2 regions of the Drancourtella sp. An57 genome follow, and region 1 is predicted to be linked to the other one. Evidence: a T-box and tRNA genes for the amino acid it is inferred to sense, from the RefSeq annotation. Region 1 holds a T-box; the other holds one or more tRNA genes.
The links. A T-box is a leader RNA that pairs with one kind of tRNA and senses whether it is charged. The one in region 1 lies ahead of pheS (phenylalanine--tRNA ligase subunit alpha), so its partner is inferred to be a tRNA-Phe.

Region 1 (10,413 bases):
TCGCAGATACAGATTACAGATCTTACTTTTTCGTATGATACGCATTTTGAGTCGATTTTTGAGCATGTGAGTGTGCTTTTGGATACGGACTGGAGGACGGGGCTGATTGGTCGGAATGGGACCGGAAAGACGACGTTTTTGAAGCTGTTATCGGGTGCGTATCCGTACCGGGGAAGGATCCGTATGTCGGAGACGGCGGAGTATTTTCCGGTGGATATCCGGGATGTGAGGAAGTCTTCTTTGGAGGTCCTGGAGGAAATTGATCCGGATTATGAGTTCTGGAGAGTTTTAAGAGAGATGGAATGGATGGGAATGGATTCGACCATCCTGGAGCGGCCTTATGGGACGCTTAGTCCGGGAGAGCGGATCCGGCTACAGCTTGCGGTGCTGTTTGCCAAGGAGCATGCGTTCCTTCTGATTGATGAGCCGACAAATCATCTGGATGAGGAGGGGAGGCAGATGCTGGCCTCTTATCTGAGCAGGAAGAAGGGATTCCTTCTTGTTTCCCATGACCGGAGACTTCTGGATGCCTGTACGGATCATACGATGGCGATTGAGCGCAGCAGCATCCGGATCTACAAGGGAAGTTTCCAGACATGGCAGAGAGAAAAGAGTCTGCGGGATCAGGCGGAGTTGGAGCAGAATCAGAAGCTGAAAAAGGAGATCCGCCATCTGGAGGCGGCGGCAAGGGAGGCCGGAAGATGGGCAGGTAATAAGGAGAAAGAAAAGATCGGTCATAAAGTGGGAGGACTGAAGCCGGACCGTGGTGCAATCGGCCATAAGGCGGCGAAGATGATGAAGCGGTCCAAGGTGCTGGAGCACCGGATGGAGAAGGCGGCTAAAGAAAAGGCAGGGCTTTTAAAGGACATCGAGACGGTGGAGGAACTGAAAATGTTTCCACTGGATTATGAGAAGGAGCGTCTTGTTTCCGTGGAAGGGATTTCGTTTGCCCGCGGGGACCGTCAGATTTTGAAAGACTTTTCGTTGGAAATCCGGCGGGGAGACCGGATTGCTTTGAAAGGGCCGAATGGCTGCGGGAAGACGACGATTCTGAAGCTGATTGCAGGGATCTATCAGCCGGATGAGGGAAGAATTCAGACCGGAAGCGGCCTGAAGATTTCGGTTGTCAGCCAGGATTCTTCTGAAATGAGAGGAACGCTGGCGGAGATAGAAGAGGAGGCGGGACTTGATAAAACGCTGTTCCGGGCTGTTTTGAGGAAGCTTGATTTTTCCAGAGACCAGTTTGACAAGCGTCTGGAGGAGTACAGCGAGGGTCAGCGTAAAAAGGTGCTTCTTGCAAAGAGCCTCTGCGAGCCGTCCCATCTATATATCTGGGACGAGCCGTTAAACTACATTGATATATTCACAAGAATTCAGATTGAGAATCTGATTCTTGAGCGGAAACCATCCATGATCTTTGTAGAACACGACAGTGTATTTACCGAACGGATTGCAAAGAGCGCTGTACGTTTCGAAAAAGATCCTCAAAGCGCCGGATTTAAAGCAGTTTTCGAGAGTTCCGGACTTGACAAAGAGCAGGGGGATGTTTAAAATAAAGAAGATACAGTAAAGGCTGTGAATGTGTCAGTAGGATATCTGATCTCCGACAGAGAGAAGGAGCCGCAGGCTGGAAGCTCCTTTCGATTTGACAGATATGCCGAATTTCCCACAGGAGCTGCATTTCTGAACAGAGAGTAAGAAATGACGTGTAGTGCACGTTACGCATACAAGAGAGCCTGCCTTTTGACGGCAGGAATCAGGGTGGTACCGCGGATTGATTCTCCGTCCCTTTTTGGGGCGGAGTTTTTTTTGTTTACCGGAAAGGATTGGACTTTCCTGAATACGAAAAGCCTTCTGTTCGGTACAGGCTGCCTTGGTTGATGAGTAAAGGAGGAAAATCATGAAAGAAAAGCTTCAGAGCATCAGAGAAGAAGCATTAAAGCAGATCCAGTCTGCAGATGTGCCGGAAAAATTAAATGATGTACGTGTCAGGTTTTTAGGTAAAAAAGGAGAACTGACAGCAGTTCTCAAAGGAATGAAAGATGTAGCGGCAGAGGAACGTCCGAAAGTCGGACAGATGGTCAATGAAGTCCGCCAGGAAATCGAAGGTATTCTGGATGAGACAAAGAAAAAGATGGATGCAAAGATCCGGGAAGAAAAATTAAAAGCTGAAGTGATCGATGTTACGCTTCCATCCAAAAAGAATGTAGTGGGACACCGTCATCCGAACACTATTGCCCAGGAAGAGGTAGAGCGGATCTTCATCGGTATGGGATATGAAGTAGTCGAAGGACCGGAGATCGAATACGATCTCTATAACTTTGAGAAGCTCAACATCCCGGCAGATCATCCGGCAAAAGATGAACAGGATACATTCTATATCAATAAGGATATCGTGCTCAGAACCCAGACTTCCCCGGTACAGGCTCGTGTCATGGAGCAGGGGAAACTTCCGATCCGTATGATCTCTCCTGGACGGGTATTCCGTTCTGACGAGGTGGATGCAACGCATTCGCCGTCTTTCCATCAGATCGAAGGACTTGTAGTAGATAAAAATATTTCTTTTGCGGATCTGAAAGGAACGCTGGAAGTTTTCGCAAAAGAGCTGTTCGGACCGGAGACAAAGACAAAATTCCGTCCGCATCATTTCCCGTTCACAGAGCCAAGCGCCGAGGTGGATGTGACATGCTTCAAATGTGGCGGAAAGGGCTGCCGTTTCTGTAAGGGATCCGGATGGATCGAGATCCTTGGCTGCGGAATGGTACACCCGCACGTGCTGGAAATGTGCGGAATTGACCCGGATGAATATACCGGTTTCGCATTCGGTGTAGGGCTTGAGAGAATTGCCCTTCTGAAATATGAGATCGACGACATGAGACTGCTGTACGAAAACGACATCAGATTCTTAAAGCAGTTCTAGGATAAGGGAGGAAAAAAGATCATGAATACATCATTATCATGGATTAAAGCATATGTCCCGGATCTGGACGTGACAGAGCAGGAATACACAGACGCCATGACACTGTCCGGTACCAAGGTGGAGGGATATGAAAAGATGGATGAAGATCTGGACAAGATCGTGGTAGGGCAGATTGAGAAGATCGAAAAGCATCCGGATGCGGATAAGCTTGTCATCTGCCAGGTGAATATCGGAAGCGAGACAATTCAGATCGTAACCGGAGCGCCGAATGTGGAAGAAGGACAGAAAATTCCGGTTGTTCTCGTGGGAGGCCGTGTAGCAGGCGGACACGATGGAAGTAAAACGAAAGGCGGAATTGAAATCAAGGCCGGAAAACTGCGCGGAGTGGACAGTTACGGCATGATGTGCTCCATCGAAGAGCTTGGTTCTACAAAAGAAATGTATCCGGAAGCACCGGAAAATGGAATCTATATTTTCCCGGATGATGTGGAAGTTGGTGCAGACGCCATTGAAGTACTTGGACTTCATGATGCGGTATTTGAATATGAAGTCACATCCAACCGTGTGGACTGCTTCAGCGTGATCGGAATCGCAAGAGAAGCAGCGGCAACATTCGGAAAAAGCTTCCATCCGCCGGTTGTTAAAGAGACCGGAAATGAGGAGAATGCTTCTGACTATATCAAAGTGACTGTCAAGAATCAGGATCTCTGCTCCAGATACTGCGCAAGAGTCGTAAAAAATATTAAAATCGGACCGTCTCCAAAGTGGATGCAGAGAAGACTAGCATCTGTCGGAATCCGCCCGATCAACAATCTTGTTGATATCACAAACTACGTGATGGAAGAATACGGACAGCCGATGCACGCTTACGATCTGGATACCATCGCAGGAAAAGAAATCATTGTCAGAAATGCAGAAGACGGTGAGACATTCACGACACTGGACGGTCAGGAGAGACACCTTGACAAAGACGTACTGATGATCTGCGACGGCGAAAAATCCATCGGAATCGCCGGAATTATGGGAGGCGAAAATTCCATGATCACAGATCACGTGCACACCGTTCTGTTTGAGGCGGCATGCTTTGATGGGACAAATATCCGTAAGTCCAGCAAACGTGTAGGACTGCGTACCGATGCATCCGGAAAATTTGAAAAAGGACTGGATCCGAACAATGCAAAGGCAGCGATCGACCGTGCATGCCAGCTCGTAGAAGAGATGGGCGCAGGTGAAGTAGTCGGAGGAACTGTAGATGTATATGGAAAGGTAAAAGAGCCTGTCCGTGTTCCGTTTGACGCAGATGCCATCAACCGTCTTCTTGGAACAGATATTTCTAAAGAAGAGATGATCGGATACCTTGCAAAAGTAGAACTTGCCTACGATGAAGAGACAAACGAAATCGTGGCTCCGACCTTCCGCCATGACATTTTCCGCCTTGCGGACCTGGCAGAGGAAGTGGCAAGATTCTACGGCTATGACAATATTCCGACTACCCTCCCGAAGGGAGAAGCGACAACAGGAAAGCTTTCCTTCAAGCAGAGAATCGAAGCTTCCGCAAGAGAAATCGCGGAGTTCTGCGGATTCAGCCAGGGTATGACATATTCCTTCGAGAGTCCGAAAGTATTTGATAAACTCCTGCTTCCTAAGGATGCGCAGGAACGTCAGGCAATCCAGATTTCCAATCCGCTTGGAGAGGACTACAGCATTATGCGTACCATTTCCCTGAACGGAATGCTGACTTCCCTTGCAACGAACTATAACCGGAGAAACAAAGATGTAAGACTCTATGAGCTTGGAAATATTTATCTTCCGAAATCACTGCCGCTTACCGAACTTCCGGAAGAGAGGATGCAGTTTACACTTGGAATGTACGGAGAAGGCGATTTCTTCAGCATGAAAGGTGTTGTGGAAGAATTCTTTGAAAAGATCGGCATGCGCAAAAAAGAACAGTACGATCCGAACGCGGGCAAATCCTTCCTGCATCCGGGACGTCAGGCAAATATTGTTTATGAAGGAACCGTTGTCGGTTATCTTGGAGAAGTTCATCCGGAAGTTGCGGACAATTATGGCATTGGCGGACGTGCATACGTTGCAGTCATCGATATGCCGGAAGTGGTTGCACGCGCAACATTTGACCGGAAATACAGCGGAATCGCAAAATTCCCGGCTGTGACAAGAGATATCAGTATGGTAGTTCCAAAAGAGATCCTTGCAGGGCAGATCGAGGCGATGATTGAGCAGAGAGGCGGAGACATTCTGGAAAGCTACAATCTGTTTGACCTTTATGAAGGCGCTCAGATCAAAGAAGGATACAAATCCATCGCATATTCGATTGTATTCCGTGCGAAAGACAGAACGCTTGAGGAATCAGACGTGACGAAAGCCATGAAAAAGATTCTCAACGGTCTGGAGAGCATGGGCATCGAACTGAGACAGTAAAGAGGAATCGTCATCATGATGAAAAAAGAAGACTTTTATTTTGAACTGCCGCAGGAACTGATCGCGCAGGACCCGCTGGAGGACCGCTCCGGCTCGAGACTCCTTGTCCTTGACAAGGAGTCCGGTGAGATTGAGCACAGAACCTTCCGGGACATCAAAGAGTATCTGGAGCCGGGAGACTGTCTGGTGATCAATGATACCAAAGTCATTCCGGCCCGGCTGATCGGGTCCAAAGTGGGAACAAATGCAAAGATCGAGATTCTGCTTTTAAAGAGAAAAGAAAATGACATCTGGGAAACCCTTGTAAAACCCGGAAAAAAGGCAAAGCCCGGGACGAAAATCAGCTTTGGCGAAGGGCTTCTCATCGGAGAAGTGCTGGACGTGGTGGATGAAGGAAACCGCCTGATTCAGTTTTCCTACGAAGGAATCTTTGAGGAGATTCTGGATCAGCTTGGACAGATGCCGCTCCCGCCGTATATCACCCATCAGCTGGAGGATAAAAACCGCTATCAGACCGTGTATGCAAAACACAGCGGATCCGCGGCAGCTCCGACGGCAGGCCTGCATTTCACGCCGGAGCTTCTGGAAGAAATCAAAGAAAGCGGTGTCGAGATCGCTCATGTGACACTTCATGTCGGGCTTGGCACCTTCCGCCCGGTGAAAGTGGAAAATATTCAGGAACACCATATGCACTCGGAGTTTTACCGGATTGAGGCTTCTGAAGCAGAAAAGATCAATCGTGCAAAACGGGAAGGACACCGGGTGATCTGTGTCGGAACGACAAGCTGCCGCACGGTGGAGTCGGCGGCAAAACCTGACGGAACACTGTCAGAATGCAGCGGATGGACAGAGATTTTCATCTATCCGGGATATCGGTTTAAAGTACTGGACTGCCTTCTGACGAATTTCCATCTCCCGGAATCGACTCTGATTATGCTGGTCAGCGCACTGGCAGGAAGGGAGCATGTGCTTCATGCATATGAGGAAGCAGTAAAAGAACGCTACCGTTTCTTCAGTTTTGGGGATGCCATGCTGATCCGGTAACAGACAGTATAAAAAAAGAAAACTGGAAGCAGAAATCTATGGGCTTTGGATTCTGCTTCCAGTTTTTTCTTTTGAGGGTTGGAAGGTTTATGTTTGGTTTCATAGTTAAATAACTATTACAATACATACTATACCGGAAAAATATGAAAGGAATGTGTACGCCGGATAAAAGGATTCTTAAAAAACGAAAGAAACTATTAAAAAAGTCTTTACGATCCGGAAATACTATCTGGATATAGTAAAACCACGGCCTCCAACGTAGTTGACGTTGTCGATGACAGTAAAAGCGGTAGGATCAATCGTATAAATCATCTTTTTTACATCGTTGATCTTCCGGTACGGCAGAATGGTAAGGATCACCTTGGATGGATCCAGATGATATCCTCCCTCTGCCTGAAGGAAAGTCAGACCAAGATCAAAGGTATGCAGAAGTTCCTGACGGATCTTTTCATGCTCGGAAGAAAAAATCAGAAGCTGGACTTCTGAACGGCCGTAGGTGATGACCTTATTAACCATGATACTGGTAACAAGTATGACAATAACTCCGTAAACTGTCTGAAGAAGTGGCTTTGAGACTGCCTGCAGAAGAATCACGGTGCAGTCGCACACATACATGACAACAGAGACAGGAATGCGAAACTTCTTATTGAGAACAACACCGAGAATGTCAAATCCGCCGCTGGAACCATTTGCCCGCAGGATAATGCCGCTTCCGATTCCAAGAAGACATCCGGCAAGAAGGCTGCTCAGAAAAGGATCCTGAGATAACGGAAGAAACAGGTCGATCTGGGAGAAGACATCCAGAAGGACCGGAAACAGGAAAGTCATAATCAATGTTTTAAAAATGAATTCCTTCCCGGCAAACAGCCATCCGACAAGAAACAAAAGGATATTGATACAAAGTACAATCGCAGACAGAGGGAGCGGAAGCAGGTTCTGCAGAATAACAGACAGACCTGTCACACCTCCTGCCACAAAATTCTGAGGCAGTACGAAGAGACCAAATGCGGCAGCCGTCATGGTGCCTCCTACTACGATCAGGAGATAAGACAAGAGTTTTTTCTTCATAATATAGTACCTCCAGGGATTTGATAAGTTTCGATCTGTACTATATGGTACAATCTGAAGGCACGGAACGTCAAGTTAATGCGTTGAACTGAAAAAAGCTCCCGGGCAGGACTGTAACTGCCGGAGAGCTTTTTGAAAGCGGAGATGGTGGGAGTCGAACCCACGCGCCCTTGCGGACCTATCGCATTTCGAGTGCGACCTCTTACGACCACTTGAGTACATCTCCATAGTCGCTGATAGAATCAGCTTATATATTATATCAAAAGATCTATAAAAAGAAAAGAGAAAATCCGGAAAAAAATCAACTTGCCTTTTGTAGAAAGACAACTGTCTTTGTATGCGAGAAAAAGACAAGTGAGATTAAAATGTTTGTCAGAGACGGAAAAAATGCTTGAAATTTTACAAAGGAGGGAGTATTATTAAGATAGAAATTAGGCAGTTTGTCAAAAGAACGGAGGAATTCAAAAATGAGCGATAACATGATGTGGGCATTGGTAAAAGAGAAACCGGAAGCAGGTTTATGGATGAAAAGAGTACCGATTCCGGAAGTAGGACCAAATGATGTAAAGATCAAAATCCACAAAACGGCTATCTGCGGTACAGACGTACATATTTATCAGTGGAATGAATGGGCACAGCATACGATTCCGATCGGATTGACAGCAGGTCATGAGTATGTCGGAGAAGTCGTAGAAGTAGGTCCTGGAGTACAGGGATTCAAGATCGGAGATCTCGTATCCGGTGAAGGACATATCACATGCGGCAAATGCCGGAACTGCCTGGAAGGACACAAGGAAAACTGCAAAGATGCAAAAGGTGTTGGCGTTAACAGAAATGGCGCATTTGCAGAATATCTTGTAATTCCAGCTTCCAATGTATGGCCGTGCAATCCGAATATCCCGGAAGAGATGTATGCGATTTTTGATCCGTTCGGAAACGCTACACATACAGCTCTTTCCTATGATATGCTGGGAGAGGATGTTCTGATTACAGGCGCAGGCCCGATCGGAATTATGGCAGCGGCAATCGCAAAATTTGCAGGAGCAAGACACGTTGTTGTTACAGACCTGAACCAGTATCGCCTGGATCTTGCAACAAAACTTGGGGCAACAAGAACAGTAAACTTAAAAGAAGAAAAACTGACAGACGTCATGAAAGAAATTGGTATGACAGAGGGGTTTGACGTAGGTCTTGAAATGTCCGGAAGCCCGGCAGGACTTTCTGATATGATTCACAATATGAAACACGGCGGAAAGATCGCGCTTCTCGGACTTCAGGGAACAGAAACGAAAGTCGATCTGGAGACAGTAATCTTCAATGGTCTGAATATCCGCGGTATCTATGGAAGAAAAGTATGGGATACCTGGTACAAGATGTCCACAATGCTTCAGGCAGGACTTGATATTTCCCCGATCATTACACACCGCTTCGACATCAAAGATTACGAAAAAGGATTCGAGGCAATGATCTCCGGAAATTCAGGAAAAGTAGTACTTGACTGGTCTCATATCAATGACTAGGCAAGCGATCGAAGATAAGAAAGGAAGATAGATTCAAATGGCACGTAAAAATGATATTTTAAGCATTTATACAAAAACAGTAGATGAAATCAAAGAAGCAGGCCTTTTCAAAGGGGAAGCTCCGATCTGCTCTCCTCAGGGAGCAAAAGTAGTTCTGGAAGATGGAAAAGAGTACCTCAACATGTGTGCAAACAACTATCTGGGACTTGGTAACAACCAGAGACTGATCGACGCTGCAAAGCGTACTTATGATGAAAGAGGATTCGGTGTTGCTTCAGTACGTTTCATCTGCGGAACACAGGACATTCATAAACAGCTGGAGAAAAAGATCTCTGATTTCCTTGGAACAGACGATACTATCCTTTACTCCTCCTGCTTTGATGCAAACGGCGGTCTGTTTGAGACAATTCTGAAAGCAGAAGACGCAGTCATCAGTGATGAACTGAACCATGCTTCCATTATCGATGGAGTACGTCTCTGCAAAGCAAAGAGATATCGTTACAAAAACAATGATATGGAAGATCTGGAAGCAAAATTAAAAGAGGCAGATGAAGCCGGAGCAAGAATCAAACTGATCGCTACAGACGGTGTATTCTCCATGGACGGTATCATCGCAAACCTGAAAGGTATCTGTGATCTTGCTGACAAATACAATGCACTTGTTATGGTAGATGACAGCCACGCAGTTGGATTTGTAGGCAAAAAAGGCCGTGGTACAGCAGAATACTGTGGAGTAGAAGGCCGTGTAGATATTATCACGGGAACACTTGGAAAAGCCCTGGGCGGAGCATCAGGCGGATACACATCCGGACGTCAGGAAATTATTGACCTGCTTCGTCAGCAGAGCCGTCCGTATCTGTTCTCCAACTCTCTTGCACCGGCAATTGTCGGAGCAAGCATGGAACTGTTTGATATGTTAAGCGAAAGCACAGAACTCCGTGACCATCTGGAGGAAGTTACTACTTACTACCGCCAGAAACTGGATGAAAATGGATTTGACGTTATTCCGGGAACACATCCATGTGTGCCGGTTATGATCTACGATGAGAAGACAGCTGCTGAATTCGCTAAGAGAATGATGGAAAAAGGTGTTTATGTCGTAGCATTCTCCTATCCGGTAGTACCGAAGGGAAAAGCAAGAATCCGTACACAGGTATGTGCAAGCCATACAAAAGAAGATATCGATTTCATCGTAAAATGCTTCATCGAAGTGCGTGAAGAAATGGGACTGAACAAATAACATTATATTGTGTAGCCATGATAGCAGAAAGACGCCGGAAGGCGTCTTTTTGCATGAAAAGAAAAGTACGGTCAGGGTCAATGTAAAATCTTGGAGAAAGATATTGCTTTTCTGCGGAAAAGGAGTATAATGATTAAGATTTCATAAAAATTATATGAAATTTTTTTGTTTACGCAGGAGGA
Region 2 (10,413 bases), on a different contig from region 1:
GATCACATGGAAATTAAAGGCCTCAAATTTCTTGTCAATCGGGTATGGAGAGTTGACTTCCTCGATTGTTCCGTCGATCTGAAGGTTGTTGTTATCCACGATCACAACAAGATTGTCAAGCTTTCTGTGACCTGCAAGCATAGATGCCTCCCACACCTGTCCTTCCTGAATCTCTCCGTCTCCGACCAGTGTGTATACACGGTAGTCATCTCCGGATAATTTCGCGGAAATGGCCATTCCGACTGCCGCAGAAATTCCCTGTCCGAGGGATCCGCTTGACATGTCCACACCCGGAATGTGTTTCATATCCGGATGTCCCTGCAGGTAAGAACCTACATGACGGAATGTCTTCAGATCTTCTACCGGGAAGAATCCTCTGTGGGCAAGGGCGGAATAGTAACCCGGTGATGTATGTCCTTTGGAAACCACGAGACGGTCTCTGTCCGCCTTCTTCGGATTCTCAGGATCAATGTTCATCTCTTCAAAATAAAGATAGGTATAAATGTCTGCCGCAGATAAAGATCCGCCCGGATGTCCGGATTTTGCATTATAAACTGCAGTGATAATGCCTTTGCGGACTTCATTGGCAGTTTTCTGTAATTCTAAATTGTCCATGACAATGCCTCCTGTCTCTTTTTCTCCGGAGATTTACTCTCCGAATACCGCTTTGTAGTCAGCCTGGAATTTCTCGATTCCTGCATCTGTCAGCGGATGATGTGTCATCTGTTCAATTACTTTGTACGGTACTGTCGCAATATCTGCTCCTGCAAGCGCACACTCTGTCACATGGATCGGATTTCTAATGCTTGCAGCGATGATCTGTGTCTCGATTCCGGAAACAGCGAACATTTCCGCAATCTCTTCGATCAGTTCTGACCCTTTCACGGAGATATCATCCAGACGTCCGAGGAACGGAGATACATAGGTTGCGCCGGCTCTTGCCGCAAGAAGCGCCTGGTTTGCTGTAAAGATCAGTGTTACATTTGTTTTTACTCCTTCTGCAGAAAGAACTTTCACTGCCTTTAATCCCTCTACTGTCATCGGGATTTTGACTACCATATTCGGATGAATCTTTGCAATCTCACGTCCTTCTGCAATCATGCCTTCTGCATCTGTCGTGGTCGCTTTTACCTCTCCGCTGATCGGTCCGTCTACGATAGATGTGATCTCTTTGATTACTTCGTTAAAATCACGGCCTTCCTTTGCAATCAAAGACGGATTTGTCGTTACTCCGCAGATCACTCCCATATCATTTGCTTTTCTGATCTCTTCCACGTTTGCTGTGTCAACAAAAAATCTCATGTTCTGTGTTCCTCCTTATTTTGGGTTCATGTTTATCATTTGATTTCATTATAAAACCTCGAAATAAGGTGGTCAATACCGCCGGTTTTTTATTAGTAATTTTATAAATTAATAATTTGATTTTTATTAATTGCTCATCCCTGATTTTTCGTTTGTTTTATGTAAAATTTATGTTTGATTCATTTAAACAGCCACTTATCAAGCCATTTTATGAACATTATATCAATTTCATTCCCGTTTTTATTATTAATATTTTTCAGGAATTCATTAATTTAATTTTTTCGGATAGGATGTGGTGCCTCTTACGATAAGCTTTGGCTCATACTCCACATGGTATGTGCTCACCGGTTTGATTCCGGAATATTTCATTGTTCCGGCAGCGATTTTTTTCATAATAATATCACACGCATCTCTTCCTTTAAATACAACAAAATGCTCCACCGTCGTCAGCGATACCTTATGCATCCTGGCAAACAATGTATTATCGCATCCCATCACCGAGATATCCCCCGGAACCTTATATTTTTCTTCCTGGAGCGCGTCCAGAATCCCGAATGCAATCATGTCGTTCAGTCCGACAATGGCCGTAACCTCCCGCTGCTCCGCCAGCAGTTCTTTCGTCAGATCATAGCCGATCTTATATTCGGAATCGATATTCGCCACATTCATATCATAGGCCTCATCAGCCGCTTTGATGATGACATGGTCTTTGAGCCCCTGCCTGTCAAACTCTTTCAGAAAGCCTTCCACCCGCTTGGAACGCTGCTTCTGCCGGATCGTGAGCGGCGGCGCGATATACGCCACATCCCTGTGACCGAGCTCCAGAAGATGACGCGCCATCAGACGTCCCAGTTTGGAATTATCAAGCTCCACCGCATCCACGCTCATCTGCTCATTCTGATTGTTTACCACAACAATCGGAATCTTTCCTGCCAGATCCTCGATCATGTCCATATAGCATCTGCTTGGATTACATGTGTAAATGATACCAAGCGGCGAAAGCTCCGGCATCATGCGCAGATACCGTTCCTCCATCTTAAGGCTCCTCTGTGTATTGCAGATAAAAAGCCCGAACCCCGCTTCCTTGGCTCTTGTCTCGATCCCCTGCAGCAGCATAACGTAATACGGATTTGTCAGATTGGAGCAGAATACAACAAGCAGCTTTTCCTTCCTGCTCTCTTTTCTGACCTTTCGTTTCGGCGGCTGATAGCCTAGCCTGGCCGCCGTCTGTTCCACCTTCTCCACGGTCTCCTTGGAAAAGGAAACATTATATTTCTTATTCAGAATCATGGAAACCGTAGACTGGGATACGCCCGCTGCCTTTGCGATGTCTGTCGATGTGATCTTCTTTTTCTTCATCCTCTTCCTCCCATCTGACAAGGTGGCGCAGCTTTCCTTGCGCGCGGATTCAAGCCGTCTCCTCTCACCGCAAAAGGAAAGGGATCTACAGAAGTCAGAGGCTTTTGCAATCCCTTTTTCTTAAAGCTCCGTGCGTCCTTCCAGGGCGCGAAGAAGCGTCACTTCATCGATATACTCCAAATCTCCTCCGACCGGAACCCCGCTTGCAATCCTGCTCACCTTGATCCCTGTCGGCTTGATCAGCTTGCTGATGTACATAGCTGTGGTCTCTCCCTCCAGCGTAGAGTTTGTCGCAACAATGACCTCATTGACATCTCCCTCCAGCCGGATCATCAGCTCTTTAAGACGAATGTCTCCCGGTCCGATTCCAAGCATCGGCGAAATCGCCCCGTGAAGCACATGATACACACCATTGTACTTTCCGGTCTTTTCATAAGCGGCCAGGTCTCTCGGCGTCTCCACCACCATGATCGTCCCGTGGTCTCTCTGCTCATTTTTACAGATCGGACAGAGCTCGTCATCCGTCAAAGTGCAGCACTCCCTGCAGTACCGGACATTGTTTCTCGCACTGACCATCGTCTCGGCAAGTTTTTCCACCTGCTCCTTCGGCATGTGAATCAGATGAAACGCAAGTCTCTGTGCCGACTTCGGCCCGATACCCGGAAGTCTGGAAAGCTCCTCAATCAGACGGCTGATCTGGTTACTATAGTACTCCATTCTTTTCTCACTCCCGGACTAAAATAATCCTGGCATACCTCCGCCAAGTCCTCCCGTAAGTTTGCTCATTACGGAAGAATTAGCCTCATCCACTTGACGCAGCGCTTCATTTACCGCAGCTACAATCAGATCCTGAAGCATCTCGATATCTTCCGGATCCACTACTTCTTCCTGAAGTTCTACGTTTAACACTTCTCTCTTGCCGGATACCGTCACCTTGACTGCTCCGCCCCCTGCTGTGGCAGAAAACTCTTTTGTCTCCAGCTCCTTAGCCTGTTCTTCCATCTGACGTTGCATCTTCTGCGCCTGTTTCATCAGATTCGCCATGTTCCCCGGCATACCTCCGCCAGGAAAACCTCCACGTTTTGCCATATTATCTTCCTCCTAATCTTCCACTGTGATATCCATATGGATCAGCTGTTCCAGATCTATATAGCTGTCCTCAAATCTGCGGCCCTGCTCGACCTTCCCGACCTCGATTTCGACTTTCTTTCCGGTCCTTTCTACGATCAGATCCTGAATCTCCTTCTTATGGTCTTCGGTCCCGACAACGCCTGCCGCCAGATCATCCGGAAGGATAATCTGAAGCTGGCCTGCATTTCCAACACTGAGCCTTGCCTGTCTGAGATAAACTTTGAGCATTCCGGATGCATCATTTGCTATCATTCTGAAATTTTTTACTACTTCCTTTACATCCTCCGGAAGCGCCTTCGGAACCTCCCTCGGCTGTACCGGCATCTCTCCCGGCATTTCCTGTGCCGTCGGGCCATCCGCCGCCCTGTATCCCTGAGGAGGTGCCTGCGCCACAAGACCCTTCTCCACCTTTTCCTCCAGTGCGCGGATCCGCTCCAGAATCGTATCCTGGCGCGTCTCCATCTGCGGAACGCAGATCCGGATCAATGCCACTTCCAGAAGGACTCTCTTCTGTGTAGCGTACTTCAGCTGATTGCTCAGATCTGAAAAAATCCTGATATAACGCATCAAAGCGTCATTTTCTATCATCTGTGCTTCTTCTTTTAACTGTGCCAGATTTTCTGTTGAAACGTCAAGCACATCCTCCATATTATCAGAACTCTTTGCCAATAGCAAGTTTCTTAAATACCATGTGAAATCCGTGGTAAGCTGGGCAAGCTCTTTTCCCTCCATCACAAGATCGTTTACCGTCTGAAGCACGCCTTTGACATCCCGGTCAATCATTCTGCGCAGCAGGGCACTGTATACATCCGTGTCCACCGCTCCCAGAACACTGAGCACCTTATCGTAGGTAAGCTTCTCTCCGATATGAAAGGCAATGCACTGGTCCAGAAGACTCAGTGCATCCCTCATGGAACCGTCCGCCGCTTTCGCAATGTAGCGGATGGCCCGCTCCTCTACTTCCACCTCTTCTTTTTTCATCAGTTCATTCAGACGTGCTGCAATCGTATCAATCGTAATTCTTCTGAAATCATATCTCTGGCACCTTGACAGGATAGTGATCGGAATCTTGTGAACCTCGGTCGTCGCCAGAATAAAGATCACATATTCCGGCGGCTCCTCCAGCGTCTTTAAAAGCGCGTTGAACGCCCCGATGGAAAGCATATGGACCTCGTCGATGATGTAGACTTTATACCTGCCCTGAGCCGGCCGGTACTCGACTTCCTCCCGGATGCTCCGGATATTGTCAACACCATTGTTGGATGCCGCATCGATCTCCACTACGTTCATGTAAGTTCCCGCCGCGATATTTCTGCACATATCGCACTCTCCGCACGGGCTTCCGTCTACCGGATGCTCACAGTTGACCGCTCTTGCAAAGATCTTTGCCACCGTTGTCTTTCCCGTCCCTCTTGTCCCGCAGAACAGATAGGCATGTCCGATTCTTCCTGACTTGATCTGGTTTTTTAATGTAGTTACAATATGGTCCTGCCCCTTTACGTCTTCAAATTCTGCTGGTCGGAACTTCCTGTATAAGGCAGTATAAGACATAATTCATTCTCCTTGTCTGATTTTTCCTGATTCTTCCTCAATCTATTTGTCGCCAAAGCTGATTCCGATTGTACGTGCTTCTCTGATGATCTTCGCTTTCGGATCTACTGTCTTAAGCTTTCCGGCAACCTCTTTGAGCGGAACTTTACATGTCTCGCCCTCCTTGATGGCAACCATATAGCCGTACTCATGACGCAGAATCATCTCTGCCGCAGCCGCGCCAAGCCTTGTCGCAAGAACTCTGTCATACGGGCACGGGGATCCTCCTCTTTGTGTATGCCCCGGAACCGTAATACGGACTTCCTTGTCGCACTTGCTCTCGATCTTCTCTGCCAGTTCATAGGCAACGGACGGATATTTTGCTTTTTTCTTTTCCTGAAGTTCTTTTAATTTCTTCTTCGGAAGCTCAGCCTCCTCCTTGGCAATCGCTCCTTCAGCGACAGCAATGATCGTAAAGCGTTTTCCTGCCGCTGAACGCTTTTTGATATATTCTGCGATCACATTCAGATCATACGGAATCTCAGGAAGCAGAATAATGTCCGCTCCTCCGGCAATCCCTGCATGCAGCGTGACCCATCCTACTTTATGCCCCATTACTTCTATGATAAATACGCGGCTGTGGGATGTGGCTGTTGTATGAATCCGGTCAATCGTATCTGTCGCGATATCCACCGCACTCTGGAAACCAAACGTCATATCCGTACCCCAGAGATCATTGTCGATCGTCTTTGGCAGCGTAATTACATTTAATCCTTCTTCCCTCAACAGATTGGCTGTCTTATGAGTCCCATTTCCGCCAAGGATGACAAGGCAGTCCAGATTCAGTTTATGGTAGGTGTGCTTCATCGCCTCTACCTTGTCCACTCCGTCCTCACCGATTACTCTCATCTGTTTGAACGGCTGTCTGGAAGTACCAAGGATTGTACCTCCGCGTGTCAGAATACCGGAGAAATCCTTCTCGGTCATCATATCAAAAGTAGAATAAATCAATCCTTTATAGCCATCTCTGAATCCGTAAATTTCCACATCTTTTACTTTGGCAAAAATCCCCTTTGCCACACCTCTCATTGCGGCATTGAGTGCCTGGCAGTCACCGCCGCTTGTCAGCATCCCGATTCTCAGCATATGCCCACGTCCTTTCTTTTCATACATTATAACTGTTCCGCCATACATCTGACCTCGTAAAACAGCATGGCCCGACAGTTCCCACATGTTTTTATTATATCTTATTTTTAGGGTGCTAACAACTGCGAAATGCGATATAATAGGAAAAGAGAGGCATATGCCCCCTCGGATTTTGAGAGATTTCACAAATTCAGAAAGACAAAGGAGATAGAGAATATGGAACGAAATGAACCTTGCTGGTGCGGAAGCGGCAAAAAATATAAGAAGTGTCATATGGCGATGGATGAAAAAATCGCTCTTCATGCCGAAAAGGGCGAAATCGTACCGGACCACTCCATGATCAAGACTCCGGAACAGATCGAAAAAATCCGGATCAGCGCCGACTTGAACACCGCTGTCCTCGATCATGTGGCCGCCCACATTCATGCGGGTATGAGCACGGCCGAAATAGATAAGCTCGTCTATGACTTCACAACAGAGCACGGCGGCATCCCTGCCCCGCTTGATTACCAGGGATTCCCAAAGAGTGTCTGCACTTCCATCAACAATGAAATCTGCCACGGAATTCCGGATGAATCCATCATCCTGCAGGAGGGCGATATTGTCAACGTGGACGTTTCCACCATTCTGGACGGATATTTTTCCGATGCTTCCAGAATGTTCTGCATCGGGGAAGTCAGCGAGCGTGCCAGACGTCTCGTACGTGTCACTGAAGAATGTGTGGAGCTCGGACTGAAAGAGGCAAAACCCTGGAATCATCTCGGCGATATCGCAGACGCTATCAACAGCCATGCGAAAGCAAACGGGTACTCCGTTGTGGAAGACATCGGAGGCCACGGCATCGGCCTGGAGTTCCACGAAGAGCCATGGGTCAGCTATGTCACACCAAAGGGAAGCGAGATGCTTCTCGTTCCTGGCATGATGTTTACCATCGAGCCGATGATCAACGAAGGAAGTCCGGATTTTTTTATCGATGAAGACAACGGATGGACTGTCTACACGGAAGACGACGGACTCTCTGCACAGATCGAATACATGGTGCTTATTACAGAAGACGGCGCCGAGGTACTGACGAAATAGCAATGTTCCGGGCAAAGAAAAGGCCGCCGCATCATCTTTACTTGATGATACGGCGGCCTTGCTTTTGAGCAATAAAAAAAGCGGGTGATGGGAATCGAACCCACGTATCCAGCTTGGAAGGCTGGTGTTCTACCATTGAACTACACCCGCGTATGCCCAAAGCCGGAATCGAACCAGCGACACGAGGATTTTCAGTCCTCTGCTCTACCAACTGAGCTATCTGGGCATTTGTCTTGTGCGCTTGGCACATGGACTATTATATGGGTTCCTCTTAGATTTGTCAACACTTTTTTTCAATTTTTCCAATTTATTTTTCGGAATTTTTTCTAATATATCTATTATATGTTCAATTTATCTTATCTAGTGTCATACTCTCCCACATAAATCATCCCATGCCGGTACACCATCCAGGTATCCATTACATCACCCTGCTCCCTGTCGTACGGTGCATCCACAAGTACATAACCGATCTGCCCGTCTTCCAGCTCATGAGGATACCCTTCTGTCGTGATCGATAACGTCAATGCCGCAATCGGATGGCCCGATCTGAGAATTGCAAACCGCGCAGCCCCCTGCGGAAGCATCAGCACGTACATTGCACCAATAATTACAACGAGGGCTATGATCGACAGCCAGAATTTTTTTGTCTTTATCGTACGTATCTTTTTCCTTCTTTTCATCTTCTACACCGTCATTTACAACTTCCCCCTTCTCTAATATTATAACAAAACAGGTCAGAGAGTCCTGAATTTTTTCTTAAAGATTCATTACATCTTGGGTAAAATTTCTGTTGTTTCAGATAAAATGCTTAATAGAATTGTTGCTTAGATGATATTACCTTGTATCCAAATGATAGTTATGATGTGCAGGCCGAAGCCTTGTTGCTTATCGGCCCGCAAAGATCAGTTATTTTTCAACCAAAGTTATGCAATTTCAGAAAGTCTGGATTTTGTTTTTTCAAGTTCACTTTCAAGGCGATTAACCCGAAGCTTAAGAATTTCTTTTTCATTATCAATTTTAACCGCCTCATCCAACTTTCTGCTCAAGTCGAGATGTCCTTCCGCAATAATCTGGATATTCCTGTTCGTCTCATTTTCCAAAGTCAGTTGAACATCTTTAACTATTTTCTCTACACCGGCTACACTTCTTTTGATGTCATTCAGCTCTTGGTTTACTCCGCCGACTTCACTTCTGACATCATTCAGTTCCTGCTTCACTCCATTTACTTCGCCTTTGACACCATCCAGTTCCTTTCTAACGCCGCCAAGTTCTTCTTCAACACATTTGAGCCTATATTCGATTGGATGAAATGTTTTTTCTATAATTCCACTGATTTGTTCAAAATCTTTTGGTTCTAACATATCTCTTTTCCTCCTCTCTCCCTGCCCATTTTGCTTTTGTTCTCTTATCATGCCATGCCCTTTCCGCATTGTCAAGTGCTCCGGCTGCTTTTCCACAAGGCATGTTTTTCACACACATTTTTTCAACATCCATCCCTTCATTCCGTCCCCGGACGTTGATAATCCGGTTCGAAAATGCTATGATAGGGAGGTACCCTGCCAGCAGGGAATTGAACGGAATCAAAGGATATGATCTTATGTTAAAAAAAGAGTTTCTGGAACGTTTTTCGATCAGCGAAGATGAATTTCGCGAGGCGGGACTTGATTGGGATGATCTGTGCTATATCGCAAAGGACTATGCCAAACGTCTTCCTGAGCTTCAGCGTATCCGGGACGAATTTCTACAGGAATTTATTAAAAATAAGGATCAGAGAACGGGACTTCATTCTTACCGTACCCGTGTGAAGACACCATGGCATCTTGTGGAGAAAATCATCCGGAAGCGCTGCGAAAACTATCTGAAATACCGTACGCTCACAAAAGAGAATTACATGAAGTTTGTCACTGACACGATCGGGTTCCGCGGACTGATCCTGTACCGCGAAGACTGGGTGATCTTCCATAAATATCTGATCCAGCATTTTGAAAACAATCCGGATCTTTATATCCACAACTGTATTTCTGATTATCACGCTGACAAAGACCGGTATATGGCCGAACCGCCAAAAGTGCACATGCGTCTGGGAGATTTCAGTGATATTTATTCCGACTGGATCTCCAGCGACAATATCTTCGACCGGAAGCATTACCGCTCTGTCCACTATATTTTGAAGTATCAGGGTGTATACATGGAAGTGCAGATCCGTACTCTTTTCGAGGAGGGATGGGGAGAGATCGACCATCACATTCTCTATCCTTATAAGAAAAGCGACCCGATGCTCACGGAATTTTCCGAGCTTTTAAACCGGCTTTCCGGAATGGGTGATGAAATGGCCTCTTTCTTTAAAAGGCTCTGTGATGTTTCAAGCGAAAATTTCAAGCCGAAACAGACGATTGTCAACCCAAGGCTGGACTATGAAAAGCCAAAAGAAAAGCTGAACGAAGTTGATCTGAGTTCGATACAGACAGTACAGGATGCCATTGACAGCATCGTAAAAGAATAAAGGAGGGATTCCCATGAATCAGAGACCACTGCCGGGCATTCCCGAGGCGATCAGCCAGTCTGCCGACCGCATGATGGAGCGTATCCAAAGCGGAAAGATCCGCAAACACCTGCTTGGAAGTACCTCTCACGTCCGTTACAGCACCATTGAGGATATCGAGTTGAATTCCTACTGCGATTTTGTAAAATCCAAGCTGTTTTTTGATATTATAAAACTGGAAGGAGCAGATCATCATGAATGATATCGAGACCATCTACACACAGTACGAAGATATCGTGGCCGAATTTTCCGAACAGGTCATCAAGAACCGTTACTCTTCGCTTTATAAAGAATGTATTGTATTTCTGGAAAGCCTTGGCATC

Region 2: it has a tRNA-Phe gene. The T-box ahead of pheS (phenylalanine--tRNA ligase subunit alpha) is inferred to sense a tRNA for this amino acid. The anticodon was not compared.

What each region holds. Positions count from the first base shown of each region.
Region 1 is NZ_NFHY01000025.1:10,177-20,589, reverse strand. Features, by position in the region: gene abc-f (ribosomal protection-like ABC-F family protein) at 1-1,551, shown strand, start outside; T-box leader at 1,567-1,793, shown strand; gene pheS (phenylalanine--tRNA ligase subunit alpha) at 1,901-2,920, shown strand; gene pheT (phenylalanine--tRNA ligase subunit beta) at 2,942-5,359, shown strand; gene queA (tRNA preQ1(34) S-adenosylmethionine ribosyltransferase-isomerase QueA) at 5,378-6,403, shown strand; gene B5G11_RS15330 (YitT family protein) at 6,629-7,471, opposite strand; tRNA gene B5G11_RS15325 (tRNA-Ser) at 7,611-7,697, opposite strand; gene tdh (L-threonine 3-dehydrogenase) at 7,954-8,991, shown strand; gene B5G11_RS15315 (glycine C-acetyltransferase) at 9,029-10,231, shown strand.
Region 2 is NZ_NFHY01000026.1:7,391-17,803, reverse strand. Features, by position in the region: gene B5G11_RS15515 (transketolase) at 1-615, opposite strand, end outside; gene fsa (fructose-6-phosphate aldolase) at 649-1,302, opposite strand; gene B5G11_RS15505 (LacI family DNA-binding transcriptional regulator) at 1,570-2,661, opposite strand; gene recR (recombination mediator RecR) at 2,782-3,378, opposite strand; gene B5G11_RS15495 (YbaB/EbfC family nucleoid-associated protein) at 3,397-3,750, opposite strand; gene dnaX (DNA polymerase III subunit gamma/tau) at 3,763-5,343, opposite strand; gene B5G11_RS15485 (ATP-dependent 6-phosphofructokinase) at 5,386-6,468, opposite strand; gene B5G11_RS15480 (methionyl aminopeptidase) at 6,685-7,548, shown strand; tRNA gene B5G11_RS15475 (tRNA-Gly) at 7,628-7,698, opposite strand; tRNA gene B5G11_RS15470 (tRNA-Phe) at 7,702-7,774, opposite strand; gene B5G11_RS15465 (hypothetical protein) at 7,905-8,228, opposite strand; gene B5G11_RS15460 (hypothetical protein) at 8,472-8,909, opposite strand; gene B5G11_RS16410 (hypothetical protein) at 8,887-9,042, opposite strand; gene B5G11_RS15455 (GTP pyrophosphokinase) at 9,146-10,051, shown strand; gene B5G11_RS15450 (hypothetical protein) at 10,065-10,292, shown strand; gene B5G11_RS15445 (hypothetical protein) at 10,285-10,413, shown strand, end outside.